4 regions of the Peribacillus sp. RS7 genome follow, and region 2 is predicted to be linked to each of the others. Evidence: riboswitches for the same ligand, from Rfam matches in the RefSeq annotation. Region 2 holds a riboswitch; each other region holds the start of a gene.
The links. A riboswitch is a leader RNA that binds a small molecule or an ion and turns the genes downstream of it on or off. The one in region 2 is predicted to bind cobalamin.
Positions count from the first base shown of each region.

Region 1: it holds a riboswitch for cobalamin, as region 2 does, so the genes downstream of both, ACDZ29_RS21715 (ferredoxin) here and ACDZ29_RS15990 (ribonucleoside-diphosphate reductase subunit alpha) in region 2, are expected to answer to the same signal.
Region 3: it holds a riboswitch for cobalamin, as region 2 does, so the genes downstream of both, nikA (nickel ABC transporter substrate-binding protein) here and ACDZ29_RS15990 (ribonucleoside-diphosphate reductase subunit alpha) in region 2, are expected to answer to the same signal.
Region 4: it holds a riboswitch for cobalamin, as region 2 does, so the genes downstream of both, ACDZ29_RS09915 (ABC transporter substrate-binding protein) here and ACDZ29_RS15990 (ribonucleoside-diphosphate reductase subunit alpha) in region 2, are expected to answer to the same signal.

Region 1 covers NZ_CP168135.1:4,343,700-4,351,070, reverse strand. The annotation lists gene ACDZ29_RS21740 (cobalt-precorrin-5B (C(1))-methyltransferase) at 1-597, opposite strand, end outside; gene ACDZ29_RS21735 (precorrin-8X methylmutase) at 603-1,250, opposite strand; gene cobK (precorrin-6A reductase) at 1,266-2,033, opposite strand; gene ACDZ29_RS21725 (sirohydrochlorin chelatase) at 2,030-2,944, opposite strand; gene cobJ (precorrin-3B C(17)-methyltransferase) at 2,963-4,618, opposite strand; gene ACDZ29_RS21715 (ferredoxin) at 4,633-5,001, opposite strand; cobalamin riboswitch at 5,150-5,340, opposite strand; cobalamin riboswitch at 5,546-5,742, shown strand; gene ACDZ29_RS21710 (hypothetical protein) at 5,725-5,895, shown strand; gene ACDZ29_RS21705 (energy-coupling factor ABC transporter permease) at 5,916-6,659, shown strand; gene ACDZ29_RS21700 (energy-coupling factor ABC transporter substrate-binding protein) at 6,661-6,972, shown strand; gene cbiQ (cobalt ECF transporter T component CbiQ) at 7,022-7,371, shown strand, end outside.
Region 2 covers NZ_CP168135.1:3,180,368-3,187,738, reverse strand. The annotation lists gene ACDZ29_RS16005 (SulP family inorganic anion transporter) at 1-875, shown strand, start outside; gene ACDZ29_RS16000 (hypothetical protein) at 961-1,107, shown strand; gene ACDZ29_RS15995 (manganese-dependent inorganic pyrophosphatase) at 1,207-2,136, opposite strand; cobalamin riboswitch at 2,430-2,610, shown strand; gene ACDZ29_RS15990 (ribonucleoside-diphosphate reductase subunit alpha) at 2,816-5,047, shown strand; gene ACDZ29_RS15985 (ribonucleotide-diphosphate reductase subunit beta) at 5,093-6,145, shown strand; gene ACDZ29_RS15980 (flavodoxin domain-containing protein) at 6,117-6,554, shown strand; gene ACDZ29_RS15975 (hypothetical protein) at 6,671-6,838, shown strand; gene cspD (cold-shock protein CspD) at 6,909-7,106, opposite strand; gene ACDZ29_RS15965 (hypothetical protein) at 7,305-7,371, opposite strand, start outside.
Region 3 covers NZ_CP168135.1:4,228,014-4,235,384, reverse strand. The annotation lists gene ACDZ29_RS21225 (alkaline phosphatase D family protein) at 1-429, opposite strand, end outside; gene nikC (nickel transporter permease) at 824-1,654, opposite strand; gene nikB (nickel ABC transporter permease) at 1,657-2,595, opposite strand; gene nikA (nickel ABC transporter substrate-binding protein) at 2,633-4,264, opposite strand; cobalamin riboswitch at 4,418-4,607, opposite strand; gene ACDZ29_RS21205 (Spo0E family sporulation regulatory protein-aspartic acid phosphatase) at 5,185-5,373, shown strand; gene ACDZ29_RS21200 (2-hydroxyacid dehydrogenase) at 5,863-6,840, opposite strand; gene ACDZ29_RS21195 (MFS transporter) at 6,862-7,371, opposite strand, start outside.
Region 4 covers NZ_CP168135.1:1,928,082-1,935,452, reverse strand. The annotation lists gene ACDZ29_RS09935 (DNA topoisomerase III) at 1-332, shown strand, start outside; gene ACDZ29_RS09930 (hypothetical protein) at 550-717, opposite strand; tRNA gene ACDZ29_RS09925 (tRNA-Arg) at 1,218-1,291, opposite strand; gene ACDZ29_RS09920 (polysaccharide deacetylase family protein) at 1,496-2,377, shown strand; cobalamin riboswitch at 2,465-2,640, shown strand; gene ACDZ29_RS09915 (ABC transporter substrate-binding protein) at 2,819-3,784, shown strand; gene ACDZ29_RS09910 (FecCD family ABC transporter permease) at 3,789-4,802, shown strand; gene ACDZ29_RS09905 (heme ABC transporter ATP-binding protein) at 4,808-6,280, shown strand; gene cbiB (adenosylcobinamide-phosphate synthase CbiB) at 6,277-7,242, shown strand; gene cobD (threonine-phosphate decarboxylase CobD) at 7,217-7,371, shown strand, end outside.

The DNA.
Region 1 (7,371 bases), 1.2 Mb from region 2:
AGCCTGGACGATACTTGCCATATAGGCGGAACTGGAAAAAGGGACGACGGTGCCCCTTGTTCCCAAAATGGAAATGCCTCCCACAATCCCAAGGCGGCCATTTAATGTTTTTTTAGCTATTTCTTCACCTGCAGGCACGGAGATAACGACTTTCACTCCTCTATTAATCTTAAATTCTTCCAAGGTTTGTTGCACAGTGGTTAATATCATTTTGCGCGGTACAGGATTAATGGCCGCTTCCCCTACAGGAACGGGAAGCCCGGGTTTGGTCACTCGCCCCACACCAATCCCTCCATCCAAGATGATTCCTGGTGCATCCGACCAGCTGACAGTAGAAATGATATGTGCCAAATGGGTGGCATCTGGATCATCTCCGGCATCTTTAATCGTTTCTGCACTAACCGAATTTTCCGATATATCATATCTCTCAATGGTGAAAGTGGCATCACGGCCGATAGGCAAGGAGATCGTAGCCTCCTCAAGGGCATCCCCCGTGATCAAAGCGGTCAATGCCGCTTTAGTCACGGCTGTCGAACATGCCCCCGTCGTATACCCATGGCGCATTTGTGAGGGATCTTTTTTTACTTTCTTTTCCATGTTTATTAACTATCAGCTAAAAGGGAAATTGCGTTCAATGCTGCAACCGTGACAGTACTTCCACCTTTTCGGCCAATATTCGTAATGAATGGCACTTCTGTGATCTTAGCCAGTTCCTCTTTCGATTCCGCTGCAGAAACGAACCCAACAGGCATTCCAATAATTAAGTCCGGCTTTGCAATCCCTTCTTTAATAAGGCGAATGAGCTCAAGTAAAGCTGTAGGTGCATTGCCAATGGCATAAATGCCCCCTTCATTTTCCTTTACGGCTTTTTGCATCGAAATGATCGCTCTTGTCGTATTCAAACGTTTTGCTTCGACCATCACATCTGGATCTGAAATGTAGCAATGAACGTCCCCGCCGTGTTTTTGAAATCTTTTTTTGCCTGTACCGCTCTCGATCATTTGCACATCCGCAATGACATGTCTACCTTTGCGAATGGCTTCCACACCAGCTTGAATGGCATTTGGATGGACGATGACACTTCTTCCCAATTCAAAATCAGCTGAAGCATGAATGACCCGGCGGACGATCTTCCATTCATCCTCAGAAAAATCATGATCGCCCATTTCTTCAGCTATCATTGAAAAACTATAATCATATATTTTGTCTGGATCTACCGTTAGTGGTTTGAAATCCGTTTTAAAGTCCATCTTGCATTCCTCCTATTATTTATTCAACTGATTATTCAACTCGGCAATGACATGATCAAAACTGGAATGAACATTTTGATAGTCAACATCTGGCCTTGATATCATAATCGTCTCTATTCCACATTCCAACGCGGCTTCCAATTTCTCATCAACCGCACCGACCTTGCCACTTTCTTTCGTTATCATCAATGTGACGCCATACTGTTTATATAGGGCTTTATTTAATTCTTTGGAAAATGGACCTTGAATCGCAACGATATTTTTTTGTTCAATGCCTAGCTGCGCACATTTTTCCATATTATCCATGCGTGGCAGCATTCTTGCTATGACTCTGGTATTCTCGAGTCCTACCAATTCTTTTGCGAACACCGCTAGGGTTTTACTTCCGGTCGTGAGCATGATGACTCCCCGTTTTGCAGCAGCCAGCTTGGAAGCTTCCTCATAATCACGGACAACTATCAATTTGTCATTCTGAAACCGTTGGCTTTCACGCTCATAACGAATATAAGGAACATTTGCTGCCTTTGCTCCGTTAAGAGCGTTTTTGGATGCTTCTTCCGCAAATGGGTGACTTGCATCAACTACAGCCTGAAAACCTTTTTCAGAGATTAAAGAGGTCATATCCTCTGCAGTTAATCGGCCAATCCGGGTGGATATCCCTGCATCTTGCAAACTCTTCGCCGCCGACTCGGTTACAACAGTTGCCAAAACCTTGAATCCCACCTGCTGCATCTCAATCGCTAATTCCCGCGCATCACTTGTACCCGCCAAGAACAAAATCATTTTGACGTACCCACCTCTTGCCCATCGTGCTGATGGTCGTGGTCATGATGGTCGTGGTCATGATGGTCATGGTCGTGGTCGTGATGGTGATGATGGTGGGCATGTCCATGTTCCTCGACATATTTTCGATAGTTTTCCAAATCACGTGCCCCACTTGATCTGCCTTCACTAGCTTCAATTACTCGTTCTTGCAGAATGTTCTGTAAGGTTGGATGATACCCAAAATACTTCGCCAAAATAAATTCCCGATCAAGATATTGCTCTTGATAGCCTTTCAGCATATCCTCCATTCTTTCCATTAACACCCCCGTGAAGAGGAAATATGGCAGCATCACTATTTTTTTTGCCCCCAACCGGATGCATCGTTCAATGCCTTCATCAACATGCGGGTCCGTTACACCCATGAACGCTGTTTCGACCCATTTAACGTTTAATTTTTCCCATAACAATCGGGAAATTTTATATATATCACTATTTGCATCAGCATCACTGCCTCCTCGGCCAATTAGCAATATTGCTGTCTCAGCCTGTTCCGAGGATGTATCGAAGCCGGCTTCCTCAAGTCGGTCTGTCAGGATCGTCAATACATCATGGTGGACCCCGATCGTTTGACCATATGTGAATTTCACTTCTGGATATTTGGTTTTCCCATCCTCTATTTCAGCTGGGATATGTAATTTCGAATGTCCTGCATGCAACAAAATGATCGGTATGACGATAACTTCCGTAGCCCCTCGTTTTACACAATTATCAATGCCTTTTGATATACTCGGTGTCGCAAATTCCAGGAAGCACGTTTCTACCAAAAAACTGTCATCCATTGCCGGAATCATATTTTTAATAAAATGAACGACTTCTTCGTTTCCCGAAGCCAGGCGGCTTCCGTGTCCTACAAACAAAACTGCTTTCATTTACTTTCCCCCTCTTGATTAGTCTTCACAAGGCGCAGGCTCTATGTTTATTTTGGGAGCAATGTCCTGATAAGAAAAATTCTGTATCTTTTTTGAACGTTTGAAGTATTTAAAAAGCCGCTCATTTGGATGGGCATTTTGCTTATACTCCCCGACAATGTCCGTAATCAATTCAACAAGCCGTTCCGGTTCAATGCCTTCAGCTACCGGCTGACCTGGATGGGCCGTTCTTCCAACCGGTTTAGCTCCAAGAAATAAGTCGAACTTCCCTTTTCGGAAAACAATCCCGATGTCATCCATCACGGCACTATAACAAGCCATTCCACACCCATTAAATCCGATGTTCAGTTCCTTAGGCATTTTCATTCCGCCAAGCACCCGGTGTATTTCATCCGCATATGGTATGGATTCCGCTTTTTCACCATCACAGAAATCACAGGCTTTTAATGTCAGTACATCTCCAATCGGCGATAATAGAAAGTTTGCTGATTGCAATTTCCCCGTAATGACTTCCGGGTCCGTTGTCGGGATCTTTAAAACGATCTTATGATTTGGCGTGTATTCCATCGTTCCCTTTTCCCCGACAACTTCCGCAAGTGTCATCATTTGTTTGGGAGTGAATTGTTTATTCGCCACACCTGGACTTACGGCAAGTTCGAATACCGACTCCATTTTTTGCTGGACAATCGGCTTAATGGATTGCTGAACGGTTTGACCCTTCACTCTTGACAAGGCTTCCATTGCCATTTCAAAAGAAGCGGACTTCTTTTCTGGTGCTTTTGTAAGTAATCCAACTCCTCCAGCAGGCTCGTTTAAGGTTTCTTGCATGGAATCGGCTTCTTGATCTAATGCCCACGGTTCTGCTTCTTTTTGCAGACGCTGATGCGGCTTCAATGTTTGCTTTTCCGAATTCAATGTATATTTCCTCTGATAACCTCTTGGTGTGATGATTTTGTCATCGTATAAGAAGGTGGATGAATTACCGATAATGACGGTGGTCAACATTCCAATATCGTGATTCAACATATCTTTCAAATTGGTTATGACAATATCCTGCCGATCGCGATAAGCACTTTTCACCAACCCGACTGGTGTATCTGGCGAACGGTAGCGAAGGAGAATTTTCTGTGTTTCAACAATTTGCCTAGTCCGCCTGCCGCTGCGCGGATTATAAAGCGCAATGACAAAATCAGCCATTGCAGCTGCTTCCACCCTTTTAGCGATTAGGTCCCAAGGAGTTAAATGATCACTGAGGCTGATCGTACACGAATCGTGCATGACTGGTGCCCCAAGTAAAGACGCACAAGAGTTGATTGCAGAAATACCAGGAATGACTTCAATGCCCACTCCAGTTTCTTCTTTCCAACCTTTTTCAATCAATACTTCATAAACCAACCCTGCCATCCCGTACACTCCGGCATCCCCACTGGAAATGACAGCCACTTTTTTTCCCAACTCCGCTTGTTTTACTGCTTCCTGAGCACGTGATACCTCTTCAGTCATCCCCGTACTAATGATCGTTTGATCTGTAAGCAGTCCCTGAATGAGTTCAACATAAGTTTTATAACCAATGATGTAGTCACTTTCTTGAAGGGCTTCGACAGCACGTTTGGTAATGTGTTCAAAATTCCCTGGTCCAAAGCCCACGACGAATAATTTACCGTTTGTACTCATTAAGACATCTCCTTTTACGATTTGTTCTTTGAAATACCCGTATGAGCAGGAAAATCCGGATTAGGCGTCATTTCCCCATCACTGAATTGGTAGATCATCTGTGGAACATATTCACCATCTTCGATATTGCTGACAATCTCCCGACCGAAATCAGGCGTATCCACTCTATACCATTTCCCTTGGGGATAGGCAATCACAACGCAGGCATCCTTACATCTTCCGTTACAGCGTGTCCTGGTTGTATGAATTTTCAAATCCAGTCCCTTTGAAGTAATTTCATCGCGAATCGCTTGAGTTACTTCTTCCCCGCCCTTTTTCATGCAACTGCTTCCATTGCAAATCAACAAATGCGTATTTGTACCCTTCAAGTTCCAAGTAGTCATCTTCTTCCTCCTGAGTTCAGGGAAAAGGCAAAATAAAAAACCTTAACATAAGAGTCAAGGTTTAAAAAACTATATGAATGAGGAGCCCTCCGCAAATATGCTGAATCTCCCAAAATCGTCATAGTCCTTCTACCTTTCCCTCCGAAAAGTATCATACAATTTCAAAAGCAGGTTTCCTGGCTTACGCTTCATTTTACTTTGTCCCTTCCCGGCTTTAAGCCAGTGGTTATCGACAAATTCATCAGCGTTTACAGTAGCGGGGGCTGCATCGGATTTTCACCGATTTCCCTATTATCCCTTGCATATTCACACAAGAGCACTTTTAAAATGAAATATTTGGTTTTATTATACAATTATAGCTAACCTTATCTATCATATAACAACTTTAGCAAAATTCAATAGTTTATTCCGACTGTTTAGAAAAGTTTAATAGTGTAAATCCAGCCATAAGCCTTTCCTCTCTGCAATCTTAGTCAAAAAAAAAAAAAAAGAGAGTGTAGCTGGAATTATTTCTTTATGGTACACTATACGAGAATTTTCGAAATAATTACATAAGTTTTATGGTGTTGAATTTCTCGGAATTCAGCTTAAAAGGGAAGCCGGTGAAAGTCCGGAGCGGTCCCGCCACTGTAAAGGGAAGTCCTATTACGTTAACATTAATCCACTGTCAAATGAGATGGGAAGGATGTAACGGGACAATGAACCTAAGCCAGGAGACCTGCCATGAAGCGTGAAACTGTTTCAGCCTACGAGGATGGGTGTGCGGATCAGGCAGAATGGCCCATATTGGTTTATGCTGCAAAATTCCTGTTCATTACGCACTTCTTTCTTTTGAGAGAAGTGCTTTTTATGTTGGGCGCCGCTTTTCTTCTAAAGTTTTGGCAGAAAAATTAAAGGTGTTGAAAGGAGAAAGAATGAAAAGAGTCAATTGGAAAATTCTTTATTTTGTCATTTTACTGCTTCTTGTCCCAAAACGTGCGATGGCCATGCATATCATGGAGGGCTTTTTACCAATTGAATGGGCCATATTTTGGTGGGCCGTGACCCTTCCATTTCTAATCTTGGGTTACCGGTCCATTAGGTCCAAAGTAAGGGAAAACCCAGAAACAAAAATGATGCTCGGTCTATCGGGTGCATTCGTATTCATATTATCTGCCTTGAAGATTCCTTCCGTTACGGGAAGTTCTTCACACCCTACCGGAGTTGGTTTAGGTTCCATATTATTCGGGCCATTGGCCATGAGTGTCGTAGGCTCCATCGTTCTATTATTTCAAGCTGTTCTACTGGCTCACGGAGGATTGACGACATTAGGGGCCAATGCATTTTCCATGGCTGTATGCGGACCTTTCATTGCTTACTTTGTCTTCAAGGGCGCAACTAAATTGGGATGGTCTTTTTCGCTGGCCGTTTTCTTGGCAGCTGCTTTTGGCGATTTAGGAACCTATGTGGTAACTTCCGTTCAACTTGCACTTGCTTTTCCATCCGAGGTAGGTGGATTCAAGGCCTCATTCAATAAATTTGCTGGAATATTTGCCCTGACCCAAATTCCCTTGGCAATCAGCGAGGGATTATTGACAGTGGTTGTGATGAATTTCCTAAAAAAATACAATCTAGGCGAATTGAAATTGCTGCGAGTTTTATCTAAGGAGGCACGTTAACATGAAAAAAAGTTTATTGCTGCTTTTCCTGGTCGTCATTCTTGCCACCATACCGTTAATAACCCAACAAGGAACGGAATTTGGCGGTGCCGACGGCGAAGCTGAAGAAGCCATCACTAAAATTCAGCCGGAATACAAGCCTTGGTTCAATAGTATTTGGGAGCCGCCAGGTGCAGAAACCGAGAGCTTATTATTTGCGCTGCAAGCTGCAATCGGAGCTGGTTTCATTGGATACTTCATTGGCGTAATGAGACAAAGGAATAAACAAACCAAACAAGAAATGAACGAAAAATCGAAACATGTTACTCATTGATAAATATGCCTATTTCAATGGGCTAAAGGATGTACATCCGTTGGAAAAGATGATTTTTGCACTCTCCCTTATGCTGTTTTCGTTAACGGTAAGGGATTTGGCCGTTTCGCTCATCACTTTTATGGTGATGAGCGCTTTAATCATTTTTGTGGCAAAAATCCCGCCTTCGTATTATCTGAAATTACTCTTATTACCAGGATTCTTTCTAGTATCAGGCACACTTACCATCCTTTTTTCTATCTCCAGTACATTTACTTCGATGCCGAATATTTGGTGGTCCTGGAAAGTCGGAAATTGGCAAATTTTCATCAGCGATGGCAGCATTGGTACAGTGATCAATTTGATCACTGTCGTATTTAGCAGTATAAGCTGTTTATATTTCTTAACCTTGACTACACC
Region 2 (7,371 bases):
TGGGGCAATTGACCGAAGCACTTCCGATGTTCATGCTTCCAGACATCCCTTTGACCTTCGAAACTTTGGCGATCATTTTTCCATATTCCATTGCCCTGGCGTTTGTGGGGTTGCTTGAATCGTTATTGACAGCACAAATAGTCGATGGAATGACTGACACGGACAGTAATAAAAATAAGGAAGCCAAAGGCCAAGGAATTGCTAATATCATCGCCGGATGTTTTGGCGGCATGGCAGGATGTGCAATGATCGGTCAATCCGGTATCAATATTAAATCAGGAGGAAGGGGCCGACTCTCCACTTTTGTAGCTGGCGCATTCCTTATGGTATTAATCGTGGTACTGAATGACGTCCTTATTAAAATACCGATGGCTGCACTTGCAGCAGTCATGATCATGGTTTCAATCGGGACATTTGACTGGTCTTCCCTAAAGAGGCTCAATAAGGCTCCAAGGACGGATGCAGCCGTGATGATCGTGACGGTCCTCATTGTCCTATATACGCATGACTTATCAAAAGGGGTATTGGCTGGAGTGCTCTTGAGCATGATTTTCTTCTCAGCTAAAATTTCTAAAGTGACTGTTGAGAAAACGGAAGACATCCATGCTAAGAAAATCACTTATCGTATTAGCGGACAAATATTTTTCGCTTCGGTCCAGGACTTTGTTTCGAAGTTCGATTTCAAGGAAAAAGCCGATGCAATCATCATCGACTTTTCCCTCTCTAAAATATGGGATGCTTCTGCAGTCGGTGCTGTTGATACGGTTGTCCTAAAATATCAGCTACGAGGTACACCTGTCCAGGTGCAAGGCCTCGATGAGGAAAGTTCGTTATTGCTGGAAAAACTCGCTACATCCGAAAGTAAAATTTCTTGAAGAAGTAAAACTCTGCTGAATAGAAACTTTTCAAACCGACAAAATAGATAACATGAAATATTTCCTTTTGAAAGGAGCGAAAAGCATGACATCCGAGCAGGATTATACGGCAGCAAATCTGTCACCAGATTTATTGAATGAACTGAAAAGCTTTGAAAGCAAACTTGGCGAGGAAGCCAATAAAGAACTGATTGTCATCGCCTATGAAAAAGAAAAGGAAACTTTGAATTAAGAAAAAAGACTCAAACACCTTTAAATGGATGGTTGAGTCTTTTTTTGCATGTACAGAAAAAGGATGCCCACGTTTTTAATGAGCACCCCTTTCCCTATATTATTTACTGAATACGCCCGTTAAGACCGGCACGATTTGTTTTTTACGCGATACAACGCCCTCTAAGACTGCGATGTTATTGTTTAATGAAACGTCATATGCTTTTTCCACTGCGTTGGCTGCTTTACCAAGAGCCAAGGCAACAGAATCATTGGTCAGGATATCCGTTACTACGAATAGGAATAAATCCAATTCCTTCACAGCGATGACCGATTCAATGGCTGCTTCTAGTTCGGCTTGCTTAGCAAGGACTTCGTTCGGATCAACAGCATTGACCTGAGCTATCTCCACTTTAGCCATGCCCATGGAGAATTCTTTTGCATCAAGAGTGATAAGCTGGGCAATCGTTTTGTCGCTCAAGTCAGCTCCCGCCTTCAACATTTCCAAACCATATGTTTCAGCGTTGACTCCCGCAATATCAGCCAGTTCCATAGCTGCTGCAACGTCTTGCTCCGTGCAGGTCGGCGATTTGAACAATAAAGAATCCGAAATGATGGCAGACAGCATAAGACCTGCAATCGCTTTTGGGATTTCAACGCCGTTTTCTTTATAGATTTTATTTAAAATGGTTGCCGTACAGCCAACTGGTTCCGCACGGTAATATAAAGGATCGCTTGTTTCAAAGTTAGCAATGCGGTGATGGTCGATAACTTCCAACACACGTACTTGGTCAATATCTTCAGCACTTTGCTGGCGTTCATTGTGATCGACCAGGATCACGCCATCAGCTTCCCCTGCCACTTTTTCCACAAGACGAGGAGCTTCGAATTTGAAGTGGTCCAACGCATATTGAGTTTCACCATTCACTTCACCAAGACGAACTGGTTCAGCGTTGATACCTAACTGCTTTTTCAGATCTGCATAAGCGATTGCTGAACAGATTGTGTCTGTATCCGGGTTTTTATGTCCAAAAACTAATACTTTTTCCAAGATTTTATCTCCTTTTTCATAAATATTTTTCCGCGAATCCCCTTATCGCAATAAAGGAGAGCCACCTTTACTATACACTTTATTTTAACACAAAATCCCCTAAATTCAGTGCTTGAATTACCCATTCCCCAATAAAATCTTTCATTCTTTCACCCTCTACCTTCTCTTTGTCAATAGATAAGGGTTGGTTTTTCTCAAATATATTAGTTGAATTATCATCGTATATGGCTTACGATAATATAAGCAGAAATACTAGATATTGATTACATAAACAACACTAATAACTATATATAGAATTTTTTGTAATCCAAGGTGCCAGCGATGGCTGAAAAGGGAATCCGGTGCGAACCCGGAACTGTCCCCGCAACTGTAAATGTGACGAAATGAGAAACCACTGTATAGCTCTCTATACGGGAAGGACTCAAAGTAGGATGATCATGAGTCAGGAGACCTGCCTTGAATTTTTCACGTTTCTTATTCTTCGGGGATTGAGATGATGAAACGATAGCATAATGGCTATTTTTTCATGGCTCTTTTATTCTATCGTTTGATCCGCTCAATTCATTGGGCGGTTTTTTTTTATTTTAGCGGAAGTTTACAAGGAGGATTATTAATGACTCAAACATATAACTCTACCATAAGTGAAAATGACACCGACACGAATTCCATCCAGCTTGAGATGTTATCGAAGGAATTTGAAGGCCGTCTCGATATGGAAAAGTTCAAGAAGCGTTTTACAAAATGGCTTGATCGCAAAAGTGACTCAACCGAAGAACAGGCATCAAAGAAACTGATTCAGCTCGCTCTGGAAAGTGTCGATATCGATGCTCCCGATTGGACGTTCGTTGCTGCAGCAGAACTGTTGAATGCGATGTATAGGGATGCACAAGCCAATCGAGGTTATGAAGGCATGAGTTATGGCCCATTCTATGAACTGATCACGGAACTCTCCCAACTTTCAGAAGGCCAGCGTTACCCCATCTATAAATCAGAACTGCTCTCTTCTTATACGAAAGCGGAAATTGAGGAATTGGGTTCGGTGATCGACCCGGAAAAGGATAAATTATTTTCTTACATAGGCATCTACTTATTAAACGATCGCTACCTAGCCCGCCCAAAAAAGGACAAGGTCTACGAACTGCCCCAAGAGCGCTTCATGATCATCGCGATGGAAATCATGCGATTGGAAAAAACGGAGCACCGCCTGCAACTTATCAAAGAAGCTTACTGGGCAATGTCCAACCTTTATATGACTGTTGCGACACCTACACTCTCCAATGCAGGAAAAACGCATGGACAGTTAAGCTCTTGCTTTATCGACGCAATTGAAGATTCCATTGATGGTATCTACCTATCTAACTACGATGCCGCAAAAGTATCAAAATTCGGCGGCGGTGTCGGTCTTTACGTTGGTAAGATCCGCTCGCTTGGTTCCGATATCCGTGGTTTCTCTGGAAATAGTTCCGGCACGACTCCTTGGATTCGACTATTCAACCAGACAGCTGTCAGTGTCGATCAATTGGGGCAACGTAAAGGTGCCATCGCGATTTACTTGGATGCCTGGCATAAAGATATCATGAGCTTTCTTGATTTGAAGACGCAAAACGGGGATGACAGATTAAAAGCCCATGATATTTTTACGGGTGTATGCATTCCTGATTTATTCATGGAGGCTGTACGTGACAGAAAAGAATGGTATCTTTTCGATCCGCATACCGTCAAGCAAACCCTTGGATTCTCACTTGAAGACCTTTACGACGAGAAGAAAGGCGAAGGAAGCTTCAGGAATCATTATGCACTTGCTGTAGAAGCCGCAGAAAATGGTTCGCTTCCAAACTATAGCTTTGAAAAGATCAATGCGATGGACATCATGAAAAGCATCATGATTTCTCAATTAGAAGAAGGCGTACCATATATGTTCTACCGCGATGAAGTGAACCGGAAGAATCCAAATAAACATAAAGGTATGATTTATTGTTCTAACCTTTGCACCGAGATTGCTCAAAACTTAAGCCCTTCGACGATCACGGATGAATACGAAACAGAAGATGGAGATGTCGTTGTTGTTCGTAAAAGCGGCGATTTCGTTGTCTGCAACCTTTCATCCATTAACTTGCCCCGTGCGGTGAGCAGCGATGTTTTGGAAAGGTTGATTCCCATTCAGATCCGGATGCTGGATAACGTAATCGATGTGAATAATCTTCCGGTCAAGCAAGCATCCATCTCGAACAAACGTTACCGGGCAATTGGTTTAGGAACGTTTGGATGGCATCATTTACTTGCCACACAGAATATTTATTGGGAATCGGATGAGGCTGTTGAATATGCCGATGCATTATACGAAAAGATCGCTTACTTAACGATCAAGGCATCCAATGAATTGGCTAAGGAAAAAGGAACGTACCCATATTTCGAAGGATCGGATTGGCATACAGGGGAATATTTCGAACTGCGTGACTATACGGATCAAAAATGGATGGATTTAAAAGCAAACGTCCAGGAACACGGGACCCGTAATGGATATTTAATGGCCATTGCCCCCAATTCATCGACCGCCAAGATCGGTAATTCCACGGATGGGATCGATCCTTTGTATGAAATTGAATTTTACGAAGAAAAGAAAAACTTTAAATTCAAGGTGACCGCACCAGGCTTGACGCCAAATACGTATGAATATTATAAAAAGACCCGATTTAATTTGGATCAACTGGAAAGCATCAGGCAAAATGCTGCCCGCCAACGCCATATTGACCAAGCAATCAGCTTTAATCTGTATGTACACAACACAATCAAAGCCAAGGTCCTATTGGATATACATTTAACCGCTTGGGAATCCGGGTTGAAATCAACATATTATGTTCGTTCAACTTCTTCCGAATATGACAATGCCTGCGAAAGCTGTTCAAGTTAACGACAACCATAACCCAGTAATCTACTCTTAAAGGAGTTTTCACGAATGACAAATCATATCAAAAAGATCCGGATGCTGGAACCAACGCATCCAACTAAAGCGACAGGTGTTTTCAAAGGAGAAGCTTCAGGCTTTCTCCTTTGGAACGATATTCAGTATGAAAAATTCTATGATACCTATACTCAGCTCATCAATAACTTTTGGAAACCATCGAGCGTGAACATGATTCAGGATAAAAAGCAGTGGGGCGAATTGGACGAGGATATCCAGGACGCTTTTCTTGATATCCTTACGATGATTGCTGGAATGGACAGTCTACAAACGCCCACTTTAGTAGAAATCCTTCGGTACATCAAAGATCCGGCGGCAAAAGCTATCCTGGCCAATATGGCCCAGCAGGAATCCATCCATAATGAATCTTATTCCTATATCCTTGCTTCCCTGATCCCAGTAGGCAAGCAAAAACAGCTTTTCGACCGCATTAAAGAACATCCTGAAGTAATAAAGCGTAATCAACCGATCGTGGATGCCTATCAAACGTTCGTGGACGATCCAAGCCCCCAGCATTTATTCGAGGCACTGATCCATTCAACGAACCTCGAAGGGATTTATTTCTATTTGGCTTTCGCTTTCTATTATAATTTAGGACGCCAGAACCTTATGACCGGTTCGGCTACGATGATATCCTATATTCATCGCGATGAAATGGTCCATTTCGATTTCATTGGAATGCTCGTTCAAATCTTGATGTATGAATATCCTGAGTTAAATAATGAAGAAAACACGAAGTTCATTTATACAACGATTGAAAAAGCCGTCGAACTCGAAAAGGAATGGTCTGAATATATGCTTGAAGATATCCAAACCAAAGCCGATCTCGATTTGGAAGAATTCAATGAATACATCGAATATATAGCCAACAAACGGTTACGCATGCTAGGCCTTGAAAACTTGTATAAAGAATATAGCGAGAACCCGATGCCATGGATCAAAACGTTCGATGATGAATCCATCGGCCTTACCAAAACCGATTTCTTCGAACAGAAGTCTAGGACATACAGTCAAGTAAATGCCAGCAATGGGTTCGATGAGCTATAAAGTTGCCATTGTCTATCATTCTGCCGGAGGCAATACAAAAGCGCTTGCTGAAGCCATCGCTTCCCTATTACCTAAATCTGAACTATATCGAATGAATGAATTCGATTTACGTACATTACCGGATTACGATGCATTGATCGTTGGTACCTATACATGGGGAAACGGCGAGCTGCCTGCTAAATCAGCAGCACTTTATACAGAACTGGAGCAGCTGTCAATTGCTCATCTTAAAACGGGAGTATTCGGAACTGGTGAAACCAACTACAATCATTTTTGTGGGGCGGTAGATCATTTCCGGGACATGTTATTTGCCAAGAGCCAGTTATTGGTGACATTGAAGATAGAACAAATGTATCAAGAATCGGACTTGTCCAGACTTCAAAAGTTCGCCTCGCTATTCCAGAACTGACTGAAAGGAGATATGCATTTTCGCATATCCCTTTCAGTTTTTTAAAAATAAACTTAGTTCCGTGTATCATAGCAAGGGTGAACATGAAGTATAATGAAGGAAAAAAGGAGTTAAACATGTCTGATAATATAACTCAGTTCCTGCCTATCCTTTTTATGCTAGTGCTTGTCGTATTCGTTATATTCATTGTGTTTTACCTGACAGGGCATTTTAATCGTTCAAAACGGATCGAAGAAAAATTGGACAGAGTATTGAAGGAAATGGCCGAAAAAAAAGAAGCATGAACGTGGCTTCCCTTACAAGGAAAAAAATAAAAAGACTCCAGAATCGGAGTCTTTTTTTATATGCGTTCAATTATTTTTGAACGTTAGCTGCTTGTGGTCCACGAGCGCCTTGCTCGATTTCGAAAGAAACTTCTTGGCCTTCTTCAAGCGTTTTGAAGCCGTCGCCTTGGATAGCTGAGAAATGTACGAATACGTCGTCTTGGCCTTCAACTTCGATGAAACCGAAACCTTTTTCTGCGTTAAACCATTTTACTTTACCTTGTACCATGATAGTTCCTCCTGTGTTTGGAAAAATCCATTTTATTACTATTTTTGGTTCTGGATAATGTTTCAAGAGGAATCCTATAACAGTAAATCCTTCTATCAAACTTATTCCGAACAAAAATAATTACTCATATTATATCATGGGAAATCCAAAAAAAACATGATTATCACAGTAATTCAACCGACAAATTATCCTAAAATTCTACATTTTCCGCTTCTTGCTTTGACGGAAGCCTTCGTCCAATAAGTAGCGTTCCGCCTCTACTGGA
Region 3 (7,371 bases), 1.0 Mb from region 2:
GTAAAAATAGACCTTATCAGGTTTTAACCCGCTTACTTCCACATGAACGGAGTGGCCAAGTTCCGGCCTGGCTATTTCCTTGCCCTGCTGGACAATCTTTCTGAAATTCTCATCCTTTGCCACTTCCCATTTAACGGAAATGGCTTCTTGTGGCATTCCTCCGCCATTCAAAGGATCAGGTGCCAACCTTGTCCATAAAACTACACTATCCGAGAGCGGATCACCTGAAGCTACTCCGAGAGTAAATGGATAATCACTGAATTTCGGGGCAGCATTCACTTCAATACCGCCCATTGATTGGGCAAGGGCAAGACCTAATGAAAGTCCGGCAAGCTTACTTGCTCCCTGGATAAAGTTCCGGCGGTCCATGTTCTTACCTAATTCGCTCCAATTCTTAATTAAATCATCCATTGCTCTTTCATTATTCATTGATCTTTCCCTCCTATTATTTGAATCTGGTTCAAGTATAAAAGGACAATTTTAAAGGTGTATGAAGAAGTGTAAAAACAATAAAATCCCAACTAGGAGTTTTCATGCAGGTCCTATGGAACACTTTTTTTAAAAAAAAGGAAATTATTCACTCATGCATTTACATAGACCTATAAACTTTTACAAACAACGACAGTCTTTCAACCTATTTTTCTTCATGAATCATTTATTTAATCGTTACAAATAACTGGGTTTAAGCTCAAATAGGATGCAGCAATTAATGCTTCATATTATTTGATAATCGTTTAAGTTTTATTCACTTTTATCTGCGAATCATTTTCGTACCCTAAACGTTAGATTGGGGTGTTGTCCCATCTTCCATCCATCCTCCCTTCTATTCCTTTTTTAGGTCTAGAGCATCCCTCAAAGCTTCGCCAAACAAGTTAAAAGCAAACACAACGATGAAGATCATCAACCCAGGGTAAAGCATCAATGAAGGGGTTTCTCTAAAAAATGGCTTACTATCATTGATCATCATTCCCCACTCTGCCTCTGGCGGCTGTATGCCAAGACCAAGAAAAGAGAGTCCAGAAATTGCTAAAATAACTCCTCCGATGTCCATAAAGATTAATACAACAACTTGAGAAATGATGGCAGGTAAAATATGTTTGATGACAATTACTCTCATTGGTGTCCCGCATATTTTGGCTGCTAAGACAAAGTTTTGCTCCTTTACACTAAGAACCATTCCTCGGATGACGCGTGCATAAAAAACCCATTGGACAAGCACCATCGCCAAGATCAGATTGCCAAGACTTGGTCCTAAAATTCCGATTAAAGCTAAGGACAGCAGAAAGCTTGGAAATGCCATGAGAATGTCACACATTCTCATGAAGAGATAATCAACTTTACCCCCTATAAAGCCTGCATAAATACCAAGTGGGATACTAATAATCATCATTAATCCCATGACAAGGAAAGCTGTTCCCAACGAGGTTCGTGTTCCATAGATTAATCGGGACAATATACATCTCCCTAAATGATCAGTCCCCAATGGAAACTGAGAGGAGGGCCCTTGCAGCTTCTGAACGATATCAATCAAGTTCGGATCATTAGGAGCCAAAAAAGGAGCAAAAAGAGCCAATACTGTCAGAAAGGAAATAATCATGATACTGATCATCATGAGCATATGTGTCATCAGCATTCTTTTCATGTTTTGCACCATTCTTATTTCTCTCCTTCCCAGCGTATACGGGGATCCAGGAAAGAATAAGTAAGATCCACAAGAAGATTGCAGACCACAAAGATCACACCCATAAACAATACACACCCCTGAATCATTGGATAATCTTGATTTAAAATAGATGTGACAAATAACTGTCCCATGCCGGGCCAAGAAAAAATTGTTTCAACAATAACCGCTCCGCTTAGCATGTTCCCGAAGCTCATTCCAAGTCCAGTTATCATAGGTAATAAGGACATTTTTAAGACATGTCTGATAACGATTAGTCTTTGGCGTAACCCTCTCACTCTAGCATACACAACGAATGGCTCATTCAAATTTCCTAGCATACTAGCTCGAAGCAATCGCATATACGTCCCTATATAGGTAAAAGCCAATGTCAAGGAAGGAAGCACTAGATGCGCCAAGGTCCCCCTTCCCAATACAGGAAATAAATCTAACTTTACAGATAAAAAATAGATCAAAAGAAACCCAAACCAAAAGGTTGGCATAGAGACACTTACAAAGGCTGCTATTCTGCTAAACTGATCAACAAATTTCCCCTTGTAAATAGCAGAAATCATGCCTATAGGTAAACTAATAACAACAATTAAGATAAGCGAAGCAAATGTTAATTGAACTGTTGGGAAGAAATGTACCACAATTTCTTCCCATACGGAGTTATTGGACACGTAAGACATCCCTAAATCCAATTGCAACACTTTTCCCAGCCATCCAAAATACTGGACATATAAAGGCTTGTTTAAACCAAGCTCAACTCGAAGGGCAGCCACTGTCTCATTCGTAGGAGGAATATGTGACGCCCTTAAGTAAGCTACTGCCGGATCTCCAGGAATTAAGTGAAGCAAGATAAAAGTAATGAGCGAAACTCCGAATAATATTGGAATTAAACTTGTGAGACGTTTAAAAATAAACCAACTCATGTAGCACTCCTTAAGTTGTTTTTAAGTATCCCCTATTTCAATTAACATCAATTGAAGTTAAAGGGACCTCAGCTTCTTGAGGTAAAAAATCTACTCCACTAATGTTTTTTTGATACACCGCTATATTAGACTGATAAGATATCGGTAAATAAATGGCTTGTTCGTGCAATGTCGTTAATATATCTGAATACAGTATTTTTCTATCTTCCTCGTCAGTAGTTAATAATACTTTCTTAATTTTCTGGTCTATTTCTTTTTTTACTGGCAACCCTAATTGAGCGTTATAATCTGGACTACCATTTTCCGAATTAGTCGTCATAGACGCTAAATAGGAATGTGGATCAAACGGTACAGACCATGTTGCTGTAAATAATAAATCAAACTTACCTTGAAATGCCGTTGTCCAAAAAGTATTAGTTTCCTGACTGGTCAACTTAACATCTATTCCCAGTTTTCTAAAATCACCTTGTGTAAATTCTGCGATTGACTTTTGGATGTTATCTGTACTATTAAACAGTAATTCCAATTGCAATTCTTTTCCGTCTTTTTCTCTAAATGGTTTCCCCTTCACTTGTTTCCATCCAGCTTCATCCAATAACATTTTTGCTTTTTCTGCATCATACTCATATGGCTCTATATTAATTTTCGTATAAGGCAAAATAGGTGGAAACAAAGTATCAGCCTTTTTTTCCATACCATAAAAGATCTTATCGATAACAGCTTGTTTATTAAAAGCATGTTGGAGAGCTAACCGAACTTTAAGATCTTTAGTCGCTTCTCTGTTTGAGTTAAGAAGCAGCGTTCTTGTAGCTGTAGGTTCTGACAATTTGGTTTCATATTGCCCTGAATTCTTCAAAAATTGGAATGAATCTTGGCTGATGACCCCGTTTCCAAATATAAAGTCGAGTTCCTTTTTCTCAAAAGCTAACACTCTTGACTCTCCATCAGTAATGACTTTAACAACCACCTTATCTACTTTAGGCTTAGTGCCCCAATAATGTTCGTTCCTTTTGAAAACAGCAAACTCATTTTTCTTATACTCGCTCAATACCCACGGTCCAGTGCCAATCTGAGACTTGAGTCCGTCCTTAAATGTGTTTTGGCTGTCAGGAAAAGCAGCTTCTCCTACAAATCTCAAAGGTCTGATGTAAGTTAGTTCTTGAAGAGTTGGATAATACGCGTTGTTCAAAATAAGTTTAATAGTATATTCATCTATTATTTTTGTATCTTTGATTTGGTTAATTAATCCCACCCATTCATGTTGTTTGCGATTATCTAAAATGGTATCAAAGTTTTTCTTGACGATTGCAGCATTAAATAGCGAACCATCGGAAAATTTAACATCTTTTCTTAGATGGAATACATATTCTTTTCCATCTTTCGATATATCCCAGCTCTCCGCAAGCCAAGGCTGAATTTCTCCACCTTTACCGTAATAAACAAGGGATTCATATACCATAGCCTGGGAAAAAAACTCATTCGGAAAATATGTGTGTGGATTTAAGTCACCTATATCCCCAGGCCATGAAAAAGTAACAACTTTTTGCTTTTCATTATCTGATGTACTTTCTTGATCTATTGTTGTGTTGCTGCAACCTGTAACTAAGATTGTGAAAATTACTAGTAGTCCAACAAAAGAATGGAATAAATTAGACCGTTTTATAAACATGCTTTCTCACCTTCAATTATGGAATTTTAACTATTTGAAAAATCACGAAATACAAAAAAGCATTTCCAACCAGATTTAACGGTCAGAAATGCTTATATATTAAGAACAAATTCGTCTTCTAGCACTCTAACACCTCCCTATCTCCCGTAGGTTAACAGCATTTCTAGAACAGGCAGGTCTTCTGACTTAGGTTCATCATCTCCATGCGTCTTCCCGGATATTATCCAGTGACTTTCTTGCATAGGACTCACCCTTACAGCGGCGGGACCGTGCCGGATTTTGCACCGGCTTCCCTTTTAAATATTCGCTATTAAACGAATATACCCATTCCAATAAAATATGAAATTTTTCCTCATCTTCATAGTAAAATATAGAGCTTGTCCATCTTAAAATTATTAAGTCAAAACCTCTTGATGCTTCTTAACACTTTAATAGTTTCATCTCTAATTAATTTTTGATAAACTCAGCAACTCAGCAACTACTCATTTCCATCCTAGCAATAAACGAAAAACAGTTAGTAAAAAGGAGAATAAATATCTATTCTTAAGAATTTAACAAATATTAAAAACTCTCCTATATTATACGGTTTTACGATTACAGCTCTCTAAAAATGGATATTAACTATATGAAAATAAAATCAAAAAGTTTACCTAATACAAATTATATTCCTTATCACAAATTTATGCCATATCAAATTAAGATCCTGATGTTTTTTAACGGTTCGTTTTGTACGGAGGCAATAATCTTATACAAACAGTTATTTGTAACGACATATATGAATGATAGTATGTAGATTTTTCATTTTCAGATTTGTATTGCTCCCTCCCGAATAAGTTATTTTTTATAAGTGAACACTTACTTTGTATTTGAAAGCAACCTAATTTATGTAATAATAGATTCATAACAATAAAAGAAAGTACTTGAGGGATTTTGCATTGGTAAGTATTGAAGCATTACATGAAAAAATTGAGATATTGAGGAAAGATTTAATAACTACCGCATTGACATATGGATTAACTTCTCCAAAAACATTACATAATAGCCAGGAACTGGATAAACTATTGAATTTACTTGAGCATGAAAAAGAACCAAATGTACAATATTTCTAAAACAGGAATGAAATTTGATTTAATCTTTCTAACTTCATTCAATCATGATAGCTGTAGGAACTATCTCTCTGAATTATATTGGAATTATTTTTAATGATCACTGTGTATTTCATGCAGTATATTTCCCTTACTTAACCACCTCGTGTTCAATTCTTGGACTCGTGGACTAATTTTTCTGGATTATTTAATGAAAATGATCATCACTTCTTACATAAGGCTTCAGTATAGTTTTCTACGTTTTATTTTGTTTATTGGAATTGTGCCGTGAACAAATTACTTAGGGTCATTTTGATCACATTCTTTCTCCCCATTAAAAAGCATCCAAAATGAATGGATGCCTTTTTATCAAATTTTGCTTTAATGTCCTTCATTTAATAACAAACAATCTATCTCATCTAAGTTTATGAATGGTGTGAGTTTTCAAATATCAACGCTTCATTTAAATTGTCATGGACAACCTAATATTTCTGCTGAGTTAATGAATTTTTACTATTTTAGTGACTGAAGTCCTTTCAATTCAGGGACAACATTGCTTATCTCCCTTCCAGTAACCGCTGCAACGAGTTTCTTCGCCGCAAGCATGGCCATATCAAATCGTGTTTGATGAGTAGCTGAACCTATATGCGGCAGGGTAACCACGTTCGGCATGGCTAAAAGCGGATTGTCAGGCGATACGGGTTCCTGTTCAAATACATCCAAACCAGCTGCAAGGATTTCCTTAGTTCGCAGTGCTTCTATGAGGGCCTTTTCGTCCACCGTCTGACCGCGGGATGTATTGATAAAGATCGCAGATTTTTTCATCAGTGCGAATTGCTCCCGTCCCATAAGATGCCTCGTCTCCGGAGTATAAGGGACCATTAAAAGAACGAAATCGGATTCCCGTAAAAGGTGCTCTAAAGAGGAATAGGTTGTACTGAGCGTTTCCTCCACTTCGAATTTTCTTCGCCGATTATAATATAAAACTTCCATGTTAAAACCGAATTTTCCTCGTCTTGCAATAGATTCCCCAATCCTCCCCATACCGATGATGCCCAATGTTTTTCCATGAACATCAACGCCAAAGAGGGGTTCAGCGCCTTTATTTCCCCACTTGCCATCCTTTACAAGCTTGTCCAGTTCCGGTATACGACGGGCTGCTGAGAGCATTAAGGCTAAAGCTAGGTCGGCCACGGTTTCATCGAGAACATCAGGTGTATTTGTACCGATTATGCTTCTCTTTTTCATTGCCTCAAGATCAAAGTTGTTGTAGCCTACCGAGATATTGCTGACAGCCTTTAGACATGGTGCATGGTCCAGAAGTTCATCATCTATTTTTTCTCCGGTGATGAGCAGTCCCTCCGCATCGGAAATTTGCTTAAACAGCTGGCTTCTGGTAATGGGTTCAGCGCCGTTCCATTTTTCATACTGGCAATCCTTCGCCTCTACCTCGGCCGGTACTGGTCTTGCAATATACACTTTTGGCATCAATTTATGTCCTCCTCGGTTACACTATTCTTGAATAGGATGTTTTACAATAAACCAATAACAGATTGCGGCGCATCCGGCGATTAAACCGCCAGATATAAAGGCAAGAGAGTAAGAACCAGTAGCATCCACTATCATGCCTGCCACAACAGGGGAAAAGGCTCCACCAAAATAACCGCCAAAATTCTGAATTGCACCTACAGAAGCAACCATAGAAGGAGGGGCAATGTCACCGGCAAGTGCCCACGCGCTGCCTGTAATGGCAGAAATAAAACAAAGAGCAAGGGTCAGTAATGTTAAGGTAATAGCGAGCCCTTTGACAAATGGAACTGCACATACAACAATTGCGGCCGAGATGGCACATATACTAATTAAGGCACGCTTTGCTTTAATAGGTGTAGTAATTTCCTTGTCAACCAATTTTTTAGTAAGATATCCTCCGAAAATATTGCCAAAGATTCCGCCAAGCCAAGGAATACCAGCATATATACCCATTTCTTTAAGTGAGACATGATGGACATCAAACAAATAAAG
Region 4 (7,371 bases), 1.3 Mb from region 2:
TGATGCTTGAAGTGAATAGTAAAAAGGGAAAAATGCTTGTCTGTCAGGATCGTGAATGTGGCCACAAAAAAGGTGTTTCACGTGTAACAAATGCCAGATGTCCACAATGTCACAAAAAGATGGAAATGCGCGGTCAAGGAGAAGCACAGACATTCACCTGTAAATGCGGTTTTCACGAAAAACTTTCTTCTTACAATAAACGAAGAGGGCAAAATAAAAATCAAAAAGTATCAAAAAATGAAGTCTCCAATTATATGAAAAAGCAAAATAAAGAAGAGCCGATCAATACTGCCTTAGCGGATGCTTTGGCCAAACTGAAATTCGATAAATAAAAGAAAAGGGTCCTTCACTTTAAGCTTAATAGTGAAAGGGCCTTTTTTTTGGGGGGTATTTGCATGGGGCGGGGTGGGCAAATTCATTGTGGGCAGGTCCATCTTTCCAGACAAAAGATTGCCGCTTGATGAAGTGGCGAAATCCATATAAAAGTAAAAGACAGCAGAAAAGGATGGAGCATTCGCTCCATCCTTTTCCATATATCACTGCTTCGGGTTAAATTTCATTCAGTACGGTGCCGTGTAATTCATATTCAAGTGTTTCGTCAGTTGTATGTGTGTATTTATCCGTATCTGCTAGTGTAAGCGTACTGAATGTCTGCTGATCACCCGGACTGAAAATTGCTTCATCATTCTCTGGATTCCATAGGTTGTAAATACTCATGATCAGTATCCTCCTCCTTTGGGCGAGAAGACTAGTAATTCCCATTTTGGTTATCGACTAACGCTTCAATTGACTCTAACGCTGATCACCGGGACTAAACACCGCTGCGTCATTCTCTTTGTTCCATTGGCTTCTGATTGTACTCATCGTGCACATCATCTCCTTTGGTGAGAATGTCTTACAGTAGTTATCTACCCGGATGGGACAGGTTAAAACATATATTTCAAAAAAATATTACTTTTTTGTGGATATATATATCGAAAAACATCATTAATTAAAACATTTCTTTAAACAGAGTCAAAAAGTTTTGAACGAATATTAAATGGTTAATTTCATAATGTATTGATCGCCGATACTTCCGGCTTTTCTCATACCGGTATAGAAATCCGACCTTTACATATTGGAAGCCCCTCAAAAGCCTAAATAGGTAAGGCCATACCAACAGAAAAAACCCTGTTACGACGCGGAGATACCGCATTGTAACAGGGTTTTAAAATTAGCGTCCCAGATAGGAATCGAACCTACGACCTACAGCTTAGGAGGCTGTCGCTCTATCCTGCTGAGCTACTGGGACATATAAAAAAAGTCGACGACTTATTTATTATATTTCTTATAGGCAAACTTTTCAAGCTAATAGCAATAATAATTATGAAAAAATCATCTAAACGCTTAGCGGGTCTCTTATTTCTGCTTTTTCCTTTTTTTTCATTAAATGGAATACTTTATTATTGGTTGGTTTTCTGGTACTATTATACTAGAAAAAAATAGGAGAATGATAGTGGGAAAATACAGAGTTTTACTGTTTGTGGCATTGCTGGGGATATTAATTTTACCTGCATGCTCACAAGGGATTTTAGAGGGTATAGGCACAAAGAGGGCTGCGCCGATTGCGGAAGATGACATTGAAGTGGTTGAGGCAGCGGAGAATGGCACCGGACAGGATTCAAAGGACGAACCGGAACAAATCGATACGAGAAACTGGATAAGGGCCGATTCCGCGGTTCAGTTTCCAATATTGATGTATCATAGCATTTCTGAAGGTAATGGCCTACGGGTTCCAAGAGAGGAATTCCAATCACAAATGACTTGGCTTCGGGAGAATGGTTACTATACATTATCCCCTAAAGAAGCATTCCTCGTTTTAACCGAAAATCGGATGCCAAGTGATAAGTGCGTCTGGCTTACTTTTGATGATGGCTATACAGATAACTACACGGAAGCTTTCCCCATATTAAAAGAATATGATATGAAAGCAACCATCTTCATGATTGGGAAGTCCATTGATAAAGGTCATCACCTGACTGAAAATCAAATGTTGGAGATGAGCAGGAATGGGGTTTCGATCGAAAGTCATACTATCAACCATTTGGAGCTGAACCGGATGACGGCAGAGCAGCAAGAAGCGGAAATGGTTCAGTCGAAGGAGCTATTCGACCGTATCCTCGACCAGGACACGACAGTAATTTCCTATCCGGTTGGCCGGTATAACGAAGAAAGTCTATGGGTGTCAGAAGAAGCTGGATACAAGATGGCAGTCACTACCGAACCTGGAGGAGCTTCAAGGGACCAAGGGATGCATTCCCTGCATAGGGTTCGGATTTCACCGGGATTATCAGTCGAGGGATTTGCGTCCCTGATTGAAAATGCTTCTAATCACTGAAGGTGGACGGGTCATTTCGAGGCAAGTCAGAAAAATCATATAATAATCGATTCTTACATGGTGTATAATGAAAGGCAGTGAAAATTATATACATATGAACGATTTGGTGTCTTAATGACTTAATAGGGAAGTTGGTGAAATGCCAGCGCGGTCCCGCCACTGTATATGGGAGCCAACGGATGTTTACCACTGTATGAGATATGGGAAGGTGCCGTTGACGATGACCATGAGCCAGGAGACCTGCCAAAATTCGTACACCTGTAACCTACGCGGATGGGAAGGTGTGTGGCAGACCCTAAAGAGTCCGTAATTATATTGTTGCCATACAAGCATCTTCCGTTTAACGGGAGGTGCTTTTGTTTTGGGGTGCATCTTCCGATAATGCGTTTTGTTTATTAGGTGTGAAGAAATTAAAAGAAAAAAAGATTGTGGGGAATGAAAATGAAGAAGATTTTTGGTCTGATACTGGTGATGTTGCTGACTGCAGGTATGATGGTTGGCTGTAGCGATGCTACTAATGAAGGAAAAGAAAAGCAGGAAACGAATCATGCCAAACAGGAAGTTTTCCCGATTACGATTAAAGATGCAACAGGCGAAAAGGTGACGATAGAACAAAAACCGAAGAAAATCGTTTCGTTGATACCAAGTAATACGGAAGTTGTCTTTGCACTTGGCTTGGGCAAAAAGGTTGTTGGTGTTTCCGACTATGATAATTATCCGGAAGAAACGAAAGAAATTGAAAAAGTTGGCGGAATGGAAATGAACACGGAGATGATTGTCTCCTTGAAGCCTGACCTTGTTCTTGCCCATGCATCCAGTGCCCATAATTCGAATGAGGGTTTACAGCAGCTTAAGGATGCTGGAATTGATGTCCTCGTAGTCAATGATGCACAAAGCTTTGACCAAGTCTATGATTCTATTGATATGATTGGACAGGCAACGGGGGAACATGATAAGGCAAAAGGAATCGTTACGGACATGAAAACGAAGCTCAAGGATATACAGGAAAAAGCCAAATCCGTAAAGGAAGCGGATAGGAAGACCGTTTTTGTGGAGGTTTCACCGTCACCTGAGATATATACACCTGGAAAAAATACCTTCATGAATGAAATGCTTCAAATTATTTCAGCGGAAAATGCAGCTGCTGAATTGGACGGATGGGCAAAAATTGATGAAGAGTCGATGATTGCTGCAAATCCGGATGTCATCATTACAACGTATGGTTATTATACAAAAGATGCAGTAAGTCAAGTGAAGGGCCGAAAAGGTTGGCAAGACGTAAATGCTGTGAAGGATGACCAAGTCTTTGATGTCCATTCCGACTTGGTGACCCGTTCCGGTCCACGCTTAATAGAGGGAGTAGAGGAACTTGCCAAATCAGTCTATCCGAACCTATTTGACAACTAAATGGATGATTGCTTATTTGATTGCGTTATTATTTTTGTTATTCGCAATGACGATAGGCATTTCCTTTGGTTCGGTGCCAGTACCGATTCCTGTACTATTACAAATTATCGGCAAGGAGATTTTTCATTTACCGATTTCAGCTGATCCGGATGTAATGCTTACGAATATTGTGATGAACATCCGCTTGCCGCGTGTGTTGCTAGCGGGTTTTGTTGGGGCATCGCTTGCGATTTCGGGAGCGGGGTTTCAGGGCCTGCTCCGGAATCCGCTCGCTGACCCTTACACATTAGGTATTTCATCAGGAGCATCAGTCGGTGCCGTATTGACAATATTCTTGAATATATCACTACCATTCATCGGTTTATATACTCTTCCGGCATTGAGCATCGTGTGCTCAGTGCTCACGATGTTCTGCGTACTGGCTTTTGCAAAAAAAATGGATCGATCGATGAAAGTGGAAACGATCATTTTAACGGGAATCATTTTCAGCTCGTTTTTAAGTGCCTTCATTTCATTGATGATTGCGCTGACTGGTGATGAATTAAGACAAATCATCGGCTGGCTGATGGGAAGCGTTTCAATGCGCGGCTGGAATTATATTGCAATCATTTTGCCGTTTTTTATTATTGGTTCATTGATCTTGATCATGAATACGAGCGAATTGAATGCGATGACTTTCGGGGAAGACCGGGCAAAACACTTAGGTGTTAATGTTAAGCGGCGGAAAATGTGGATTTTGATAGCCGGTTCGATGTTGACAGGGGCAGCCGTTGCCGTTTCAGGGGCGATTGGCTTTGTAGGATTGGTCATTCCTCATTTTGTCCGAAAGATTTGGGGACCTGACCATAAACATTTGCTTCCGTTGTCATTGCTGGTAGGAAGCGGATTCCTAATATTGGCGGACTTTGTAGCACGGTCGATCATTGCCCCATCGGAACTGCCAATCGGGGTGATCACTTCACTTATCGGGGCACCCGCATTCGCGCTGATTTTATTAAAGAGACGGAGAGAAGGGTAAGATGGATGCTTGAAGTTAAAGGGTTAACAGGTGGATATGACAACAAAGCTGTTTTGGACTCTGTTACTTTTGATGTACATAAAGGGGAATTATTCGGGATTCTTGGCCCAAATGGCAGCGGAAAAACGACGCTTTTAAGTATGCTTAGCGGGGTGCTCGATTATAAGGGCGGAAGCATACGGATAAGAGGAAGGGATTTGAAGGATTATTCGTCAAAACAACTTGCACAGGTCATTGCTGTGCTCCCTCAGCATTCCTCATTAGCTTTCTCATATACGGTAAAAGAGACGGTCTCACTTGGGCGATATGCCCATCAAACAGGTTGGTTCCATAGTTGGTCCGCAGAAGATGAAACGATTGTCCAACAGGTTATGGAACAAACGGGAGTAGCGGATTTTCACGATCTTCAATTTGAACGATTATCAGGCGGGGAGAGACAAAGGGTCTTATTGGCACAGGCACTTGCCCAAGAACCGGAAATCCTTTTTTTGGATGAGCCTACGAACCACTTGGATCTTTCCTATCAAAAGGATCTTCTTGATCTAATGAGGAAAATGGCAAAAGAGCAAGAGTTGACCGTTATTTCAATTTTTCATGACTTGAATTTGGCTGGGTTATATTGTGATCGGCTTATGTTGCTTGAAAAAGGGAAAATTTTGGTTGTGGATGTGCCGAATGAAGTGCTCCGACAGGAACGGATTCAGGGGGTATATCGTACGACGATCGAAAAACATCCACATCCCGCCCTTCCGAAACCGCAAATGTTCATCGTTCCGGAAAAGCATGGCTATGATACTATCCCATTGGAAATTGATGATTCTTATCTGACAGTCGGATCTGAAATGATTCAATTGAATTCCCCGATCCCGCTTAGAACGATGTCTTCTGGAGTGACTGGTTCGGGGACGGGATGGCATAAATATTTCGTGAATAGGCATGTCCATCATGGATATGATTGCGAGGATCATCATGTTGAAATGGCTGACTATTTAAAAACTCATGGATTTGACCCGCAGCAAACGGTAGGGATGATGACGGCTGTCTTTCTCGATACGGTTGCCTTCAAGTTATTAAGAGCTGAAAATTTCTCGGTTTTTATCATCGTGACCGCTGGTGTAGGGAATGCCATCGACGCATCTTTAGCTGACCGACATTCTTGGAGTTCCGCTCCAGGAACGATAAATACATGGATCTTCGTAAATGGGCATTTGGCAGAAGAGGCTTTCATCCACAGCATAGTTACTGCGACCGAGGCAAAAGTAAAAGCGCTTCATGATTTGCGTGTCTTGGATAAGGTGACAAATACATGTGCAACAGGAACATCGACAGACAGCATTTTGATTGCGGCAACTCAAAGAGGGGCAAAGCTTCAATATGCAGGCACCATCACTCCGTTAGGGAAGCTGATCAGCCGCGGTGTATATGATTGTACAGCGGAAGCATTAAACAATAATCGGAAACGGATTGAGGATTTATGATTTACCATCATCTTTTTGCGGTTACGCTGGCGTTTTTCCTTGATCTATTAATTGGTGATCCGCCAAATTGGCCGCATCCAGTCAAATGGATAGGAACGATGATAAGCAAGTTTGATCAGGCATTCAATAGAGGAACACATAAGAAGCGGAATGGACTCTTCATGTTGTTCATCGTCTTATCGGTGGTGTTATTGATTACTGGTCTTACCGTCTATTTGGCTTATCGTATCCATCCGCTTGCAGGTATCCTTTGGGAAGCTGTTGTCATTTCCACTACGATAGCTCAGAAAGGCTTGAAGCAAGCTGGAATGGATGTTTGCCATCCGTTGAATCGAGGGGATTTTCCTGAAGCGAGGCTAAAGCTTTCCTATATCGTGGGCCGTGATACTGCGGATCTTGATGAATCCGAAATAGTCAGGGGCACCGTGGAAACCGTAGCGGAAAATACCAGTGATGGGATTACAGCCCCGATGTTTTGGTCAGCCATTGGCGGTGCGCCGCTCGCGATGGTGTACAGGGCGATTAATACCTGCGATTCCATGGTAGGGTACAAAAATGATAAATATGGGCAATTCGGCTGGGCTTCAGCCAAGCTCGATGATATCGTCAACTGGATTCCCAGCCGCCTCACCGGGTTCCTGATGTTGCTGAGCTCGAAATCCGGCTATCATGGATTTGGTGCTAGATGGAAGATATTATTCAATGACGCAAAAAAACATCCAAGCCCGAATAGCGGGTGGTGTGAAGCAGGCGTCGCTGCCATTTTGGGAATACAGCTAGGAGGCCGGAATATGTACAAAGGAATTGTTTCCGACCGTGCGAGGATGGGAGTTTCGCTTGTTCGATTGGAAGCAAAACATATACCAAAAACGATTACCATCATGCATCGGTCATCTTTTCTATTTCTACTGATGCTATGGCTAGGGGGACTTATTCTTGACGTTACCTTCACATGGCTCTAATCCTCATTATCTTTACGAAGCGCTGGAAATCGAAATGCCTGAATCGGTTCTCGACTTCAGTGCTAACATCAACCCATTGGGTCCGCCTTTACGCATAAAGGAACAGTGGTCTGGGTTTTTCGAAGGAAT